One region of the Chryseobacterium sp. P1-3 genome, then DNA from elsewhere that is predicted to be linked to it. Evidence: riboswitches for the same ligand, from Rfam matches in the RefSeq annotation. Region 1 holds a riboswitch; the other holds the start of a gene.

The links. A riboswitch is a leader RNA that binds a small molecule or an ion and turns the genes downstream of it on or off. The one in region 1 is predicted to bind cobalamin.
Region 2: another riboswitch for cobalamin. It lies ahead of HX13_RS04760 (acyl-CoA thioesterase); the one in region 1 lies ahead of metE (5-methyltetrahydropteroyltriglutamate--homocysteine S-methyltransferase).

What each region holds. Positions count from the first base shown of each region.
Region 1 is NZ_JPEQ01000007.1:70,060-73,798, reverse strand. It holds gene HX13_RS08830 (hypothetical protein) at 1-117, shown strand, start outside; gene HX13_RS23920 (hypothetical protein) at 89-343, shown strand; partial or broken gene HX13_RS08825 (Lrp/AsnC family transcriptional regulator) at 462-951, opposite strand; cobalamin riboswitch at 1,081-1,266, shown strand; partial or broken gene metE (5-methyltetrahydropteroyltriglutamate--homocysteine S-methyltransferase) at 1,444-3,712, shown strand.
Region 2 is NZ_JPEQ01000004.1:431,369-435,107, forward strand. It holds gene HX13_RS04750 (PadR family transcriptional regulator) at 1-96, opposite strand, end outside; gene HX13_RS25335 (hypothetical protein) at 548-670, shown strand; gene HX13_RS04755 (HD domain-containing protein) at 679-1,269, shown strand; gene HX13_RS04760 (acyl-CoA thioesterase) at 1,335-1,718, opposite strand; cobalamin riboswitch at 1,833-2,014, opposite strand; gene HX13_RS04765 (hypothetical protein) at 2,049-2,846, opposite strand; gene HX13_RS04770 (ATP-binding cassette domain-containing protein) at 2,880-3,539, opposite strand.

The DNA.
Region 1 (3,739 bases):
TCTGATCCCTCCACTCTTAAAGACAGTAAATTTTACAGCACCTGCAAAGAGCACATTGATGCAATCTCTTCTCCTGACCGAGAAAAAAATGTTTGCTGCATGGAAAGCCTATATTGAGCTTAAAAGTAAGAATAATGCTGATCCCAAAGGCGTAATGGCAAGATTCAATGCTAAAATGAATGATCCCCAGAAAGAAGATTATGCACTGATCGACATGATCGGGCTAAGCTTTCACAACTGTGCCAACAGCAGTTTCAGGCCTAAACGTGATGATGAGGGAAATGCCTATAAAGATTTTGATAAAATTTTTACAAAGCTGAAGAAAAATTGTGATGAGCCATAAGGTTGATTAAATAATAAAACTAAATGACAGTACACCATTGGGTACTGTTTTTTATTTGATAATATGAGGATTGAATTATAGGATCCATCTCGAAGTTTTCGCGTTGACAAATTCAATACTATATCGAAACCCCATGCGTATTCTTCACCTCCGCCATCACAAAAGTACTATGGGTGCTCCCGATAGAATCCACCGACCCAAGCTTATTGAATACAAAATCCTGATAATGCCTCATATCTCTTACCTGAACTTTTAGCAGAAAATCAAAATCACCGGAAATATTATAACATTCTGCTACTTCTTCAATTTGAATAATATCTTTTACAAAGCTGTTTCCGATAGCCCGGTCATGGATCTTTAATTTAACCTGGCAAAAAACAGTAAATCCGCGGTTCAGCTTTTCAGCTTCCAAAACGGCAGCATAGTGTTTAATATACCCTTCCTGCTCCAGTCTTTTTACCCGCTCAAAAACAGGTGATGGTGAGAGATTAACTTCTTTCGCAAGCTCTTTTACAGTTAATTTCGCATTTTTTTTGAAGGATTCTCAGCAGCTGGAGATCCTTATCATCCAATCTATCCACAGAATAATATTCTTTTTTTACTGACATTTTTTCAAATGTACAGAATATTTATCTTTTAAAAAAACATAAAATAAAAATATCATCCTTAATTTTCATCAAATACCCAATCAATTATCTTAAATAAATATCTTTACACCCTATTTTGTTCTTTATAATACTTCATCAAACGGAAAAGGTTTTACGTAAGGTAAATTAATAGGGAATCATGTGTAAATCATGAGCTGTCGCGCAACTGTAATCAGCATACCAAAAGTTCTGTCCCGGATATCCACTGCCAAAGAGCGGGAAGGATGACAGATACTGCTGTAAGCCAGGAGACCTGCCTGTTCTGAATTGACAATGCTTTCGCGGTTTGAGGCTTCGGGTCATACAGATGATACATTTTGAACGTATTCCACCGTTAACAGGAAATTTACGTCCTTTTTGTATCCTGTCCTCTTTACAAGCTTCCTGCGCAAGTATTTTGAAGCATTCAAAGGAACTTTTAAAATCATTGTTTAATTTAAAAGTTGATAAAAAATGCAAACTCACTTACTTGGCTACCCGCGTATTGGTAGCAACAGAGAGCTTAAAAAAGCTTGTGAACACTATTGGGCAGACAAGATTTCTCTCAATCAATTACTGGAAACCGGTAAAACCATCAGTCTTCAAAACTGGAAATTGCAACAGGAAGCAGGGATTGATCTTATCCCATGTAATGATTTTTCTTACTACGATCAGGTGCTGGATATGACTTTGACCGTAGGAGCCATCCCGGAGCGTTACCAGGAAATTGCTTCAAACGAATCTCACTCAGAACCGGATCTTTATTTTGCCATGGCAAGAGGTTACCAGAAAAACGGATTGGATATCACGGCTATGGAAATGACAAAGTGGTTTGATACCAACTACCACTATATTGTCCCTGAATTTCAAAAAAACCAGCAGTTCAGATTGTTTTCCGATAAAATCATCAGTGAGTTTATCCGTGCAAAGGAAGCAGGAATGAATGCAAAGCCTGTTATAATCGGATTGCTTACCTATCTTCTTCTGGGTAAAGAAAAAGAAAATGGTTTTGACAAAATGGATTTAGCACAAAATCTATTGCCTGTTTATCTTGAAATCCTCCGGAAACTGGAAGCCTATGGTGCAGAATATGTTCAATTTGATGAACCTTTTTTAGCATTAGACCTGAATGAAAAAACAAAAGAGACCTATCAATGGGTTTACGGTGAAATCAGAAAACAGTTTCCCAATCTTAAATTTATTGTAACTACTTATTTTGAGGGATTAAAGGACAATCTTTCCCTGGCCGTTTCTTTGCCAGCAGATGTTTTGCATATTGATCTCGTAAGATGTCCTGAACAATTGGATGAAGTCCTGCAAGCAATACCCGGTACTTTAAGCCTTTCACTAGGCATTGTAGACGGAAGGAATATATGGAAAAATGATTTCGAAAAATCATTGGCACTGATCAAAAAAGCAATCCATGAAATCGGTCCGGAAAGAGTATTGATTGCTCCATCCTGCTCATTACTCCACTCTCCTTTTGATCTTGACCTGGAGAAAAACGAAGCAATTTTATCGCCTGAAATCAAGCAATGGATGGCCTTTGCAAAACAGAAAGTAGATGAGATCGCTGTCTTAAAAAAAACTGGCGTCAGGAAATCCCGATTATCACACGCTGCAGCTATTGGCCGAAAACAAAAAGGCACTGGAAAACCGTGTCGGAGCCATTACGGATGGAGATGCAAGAAGAAAAAATCCTTTTGCGGTAAGGAAAGAAGTTCAGCAAAAAGTACTGCAGTTGCCATTATTTCCTACCACAACCATTGGTTCCTTCCCGCAAACCATGGAAGTAAGAAACTGGAGGGCTCAATTCAAAAAGGGAGAACTTACAGCCGCTCATTATAACGAGCTGCTGAAAAAAGAAACGGAAAGAACCATCCGCTGGCAGGAAGAAATCGGAATTGATGTACTGGTTCATGGAGAATTTGAGCGCAATGATATGGTAGAGTATTTCGGGGAACAGCTTGATGGGTTTGCATTTACCCAAAACGGATGGGTACAGAGTTATGGTAGCCGGTGTGTAAAACCACCTGTCATTTACGGAGATGTACACCGTCCTCACCCTATGACCGTATACTGGTCACAATATGCTCAGTCTCTCACTCAAAAATGGGTAAAAGGAATGCTGACCGGGCCTGTTACCATTCTGCAGTGGTCTTTTGTGCGTGACGATCAGCCCCGTTCCCTGACCTGCAAGCAGATCGCCTTAGCTATCCGGAATGAGGTTAAAGATCTGGAAAAAGCGGGCATCAGAATCATCCAGATCGATGAGCCGGCTATCCGGGAGGGTCTTCCTTTAAGAAAATCTGAATGGCAAAATTATCTGAAATGGGCAGTAGAAGCCTTTAGAATTTCAGCAAGCGGTGTTGAAGATTCTACTCAGGTTCATACTCATATGTGTTATTCCGAGTTTAACGATATTATTAAGGATATTGCCGATATGGATGCTGACGTGATTACCATAGAATGTTCCAGAAGCCAGATGGAATTATTAAATGCCTTCGCAGACTTTAAATATCCGAATGAAATAGGATCGGGAGTTTATGATATCCACTCACCCAGAGTGCCGTCCAAGGAGGAGATGCTGGAGCTGCTGAAAAAAGCCCAGGCTGTAATCCCCGCTCAGCAGCTTTGGGTAAACCCTGACTGTGGATTGAAAACCCGCCATTGGGAAGAGACTGAAAAAGCTCTTATTGCCATGGTAGAAGCTTCAAGAGAGGCCAGTGCGGTCTTTGCATAGCCAGCACCATAATGAGATAGTTCTTAA
Region 2 (3,739 bases), on a different contig from region 1:
GTCGGAAACATACATTTCGCGATGGTTGATGAGACTTAAAATACAGAATTCCAGAATTCCTTTTCGCATTTGCGCTTTGGTATTTTCAGTATTCATCTTTGATAAGTTTGTTAATTAGTTATATTTTCAGAGTAGCTCCTAGCTAGACGAGCTTATTCTGATTCTACATTACAAAGATATGTAAATAAAATGGTATTATGCAATACAAAGTAGTGTATTTTTTCAAAATAAAAATTTAAAATACTGATAATCAGAAAGATAATTTTTAGTTTAAATTATGGATTAATGACCGAATGCTCGAAAAAGATAAAAATAATGTGGAAATGGAGCGGGCTAGTTGTGGATTTTTGAAAATAAGAATAGTATATAAAATTCAAAAAGGTGAATTCCAATAGAGGTGAGGAACATATTTTGAAATCGGTAGCGGTATTCGTATTTTTGTCAGGAAGCATTACATAAAATAGAATTCATGTTTGCCACCGGGAAAATTCGGGTTGTTGCAGGATTTTTACTACAGAATATGCCGTAATCGCTAATAATGGGTTGGATGCAGTCTTTGAAAAGGAAGACTCATGAAGATCAGATAAAGGTAACAGTCAAAGAAAAGATCAATAATAAATGGATGACCAGAACAAAGGTATATCCGGCAGATCAATATAACAGAAAATAAAAAGTAAGATGAAGATTCAGAAAGAAATCGATTTTATCCTGGCAGTAGATGCTTTGAAAAATGTACAGCGAAGAAATTACAATGCGGATGATTCCCGGAGAGAAAATACAGCAGAACATTCCTGGCAGATCATCATCCTTGCCCAGATACTGTATCCGTATGCAAAAAACCGTGCAGACATTGACTTATTAAGGGTGATAAGAATGCTTTCTATTCATGATCTGGTAGAAATAGAAGCAGGAGATACTTTTCTGTTTGATGAAAAAGCAATGGCAGGAAAGTTTGAAAGAGAAAAAATATCTGCCCGGAAAATCTTCGGAATTCTGGACGAACCGCTACGAACGGAGTTTTTTAACTTGTGGCTGGAATTTGAAGAAGAGAAAACCCCGGATGCTATTTTTGCCTGTTCTATTGACAGGATCATGCCCTTTATTCTGAATTCCCATACTTCAGGTAAAAGCTGGACGGAAGCAGGTGTTACCGAAAGACAAATCAGGAATATGCTTGAAAATGCAATCACCAGGGCTTCGGATGAAATGGGAGAGGCTTTTGAATTGCTGTTAAGCAAAAATCTGGAAACAGAAAAAGTACTGAAATAGGACTTATCTATTATAAGATGATGAAGACTCGGGCGCCTTTGGCCTGCCCGAGTCTCTCTGGATTATTATAGTATTTGAATTGGTTTCTTGAATTCGTCAATAGCAACAAAAGTAAAATCCCCTACAATTGCTTTTTCTCTTTCGTAAGAATACATCTGTTCCGTAAAGATTTCAACATTTACTTTCATACTTGTTTTTCCAACGTGAGTTACCTTACCGATCAGTTCTACAATCGTTCCTGCAGGAATAGGCTTTTTAAAATCGATTTTATCGCTGCTTACGGTAACCACTCTTTTTCTGGCAAAACGGGTAGCGGTGATAAAAGCCACTTCATCCATCAGCTGCATAGCCGTACCTCCGAAAAGGGTATCATAATGATTGGTTGTGTTGGGGAAAACTGCCTTGAAGATTTTGGTCTCTGATGCTTCAATTCTTTCTTCTGTTGTCATATTTCATTATTAATTAAGGCGAAATGAAATCGGATTAAAACAACAGAATAATAACAGGAACAGATATATTCCTGAAAAAATCCATCAGATCAATCAACTTCAGATCGCGAAAGTTTCTTGTTTACAGAAATAGGCAGGTCTCCTGACTTGTAACATCTTTTATCCCCTTCCCATGCCTCGCATAGTGGATCTCTTGATAAAGACCTTAGTTACTTACAGTTGCGCGACAGTCCGTGATTTTCACACGGTTCCCTATTAATCTGCGGTTAGGCAGAACCCATTTCTTTGATGAATAAGCGGTAAAGCTTTTTCGGGACAAAAATACTGAAATTATTCCGGACTGTGATAAATAATCTGACTGATCACTCTTCCTTTCTTGATCGTCCAAAGACTGGTGTATCTGTTTTCCCCGGAGCCATTAATCATATAAAGAAAAATATTGTCATTGTCCAGAGCCGTTACGCCTACATTTTCAAAATCCATGGTAGGCTGGAACATATTTTTAATCGCTTCCCTCACAAAAACAGAACCCCGTCCCGGTTGCTGAACTCTGATAGACTTGATTTCAGTCATACCTTCCGGGATATCATTGCCGATTCCCCAGGGCTTTACCTTATCAATGGTGAGAAGTTTTCCCTCCGCATCCTTTTCTTTTTTGCGGTAACCGGCATTGGAAGGATAAATGTCGATAACTACCTTACTTCTTTGGGAAATAGGGATTTTAGGGTCGGAATTGTCTGTGAAAATAAGGGATCTTCCGTTTTTCGATTTGGAAGGGGTGTATTGGGGGAGCTGATCCACAAAGGCAATACGCTCTTTATTCACCATTCCTTCTTTGTCTAATGTTTCATACCGTACAAATGGTTTATCCTCATCCTGCTTTTCAGGATATTTAATCCATATCCACTCTGTTTCTCCGGGAGCCGGCTTTACATAAACAAAAACATCACCTTTACGCATACGGATCTTGTCAACAATCTTCCTGTAGTTGTCTTTATGTACACGGACATTGGCATATCCTTCCTCAGCCTTTACCACTCCGAAAGGAACTTTATTCTGGCCTTTAACGAATGCTAAAGAAAAAAGACTGAAAGCAGATAGACAGAATGCTTTGTTTATTGAAATCATTATTACAAACTTTTGATTTTCCAAATATATAAATTAAATGCTTTTGGGAAGATAATTATACTGCTGCAGTTCTTTTAAATCTTGTATTTGTTTAAGATAGCCGGCTGAAAGAAGATAGATTTTGTCTGAAATATCCAGAACATCCCGGTAATGATGATCAGAAATTATAAAGCCTTTATTGGTCTGCTGACGTATTATTTTTTTCAATTCTTCAATAATTTTAGGAGAAAGACTGTGAAAGGGCTCGTCAAGCAATATAAAATCTGCTTCCGAGTGGATGATTAATAAAGCTTCAACTGCTCTTAGTTCACCTCCGGAAAGATTTTTGGGTTTTTCATCAAGGAAATTCCGGATCAGGTCTGATGCAGAAAGAAGATCAGCATTTTCTTTATTACAGAAAAGATGGATGAGTTTCTTTACGCTTTCATTTTTAGGTAAAAAGGAAAATTGTGGGAGATAGGCGATTTTGTTTTTTCTGTCAGATAAGGTTTTCAAAACCTTTCCGTTGCACCTGATATATTGGGAATCGCTGCCGGTAACTCCGGCAATAATTTTTAATAAAGTAGATTTTCCGGTTCCGTTTCTTCCCAAAATGCCGGCAATGTTACCGATTTTGCACTCCAGGTATATATCCTGCAGGACTTTTTTATCAGTAAAGGATTTTGTAACGCTATCAATATGGAGTGTGTTCATAGAAATCCGATTAAAAATTTTTACAGCTACACTGAATGATAAAGTAATACCCCAGAGGAATATCCTGGAAAATCCGAAATGAGCATAAAAGTGGTATTCGTTTTTAAGTCTTAGCTCGTAAATGAAATAATGAAGAAGAGGGAATATCAGAACAATGCTTAATCCGAAAGTCTGAACGTTAAGTGAAAATAAAAAAAACG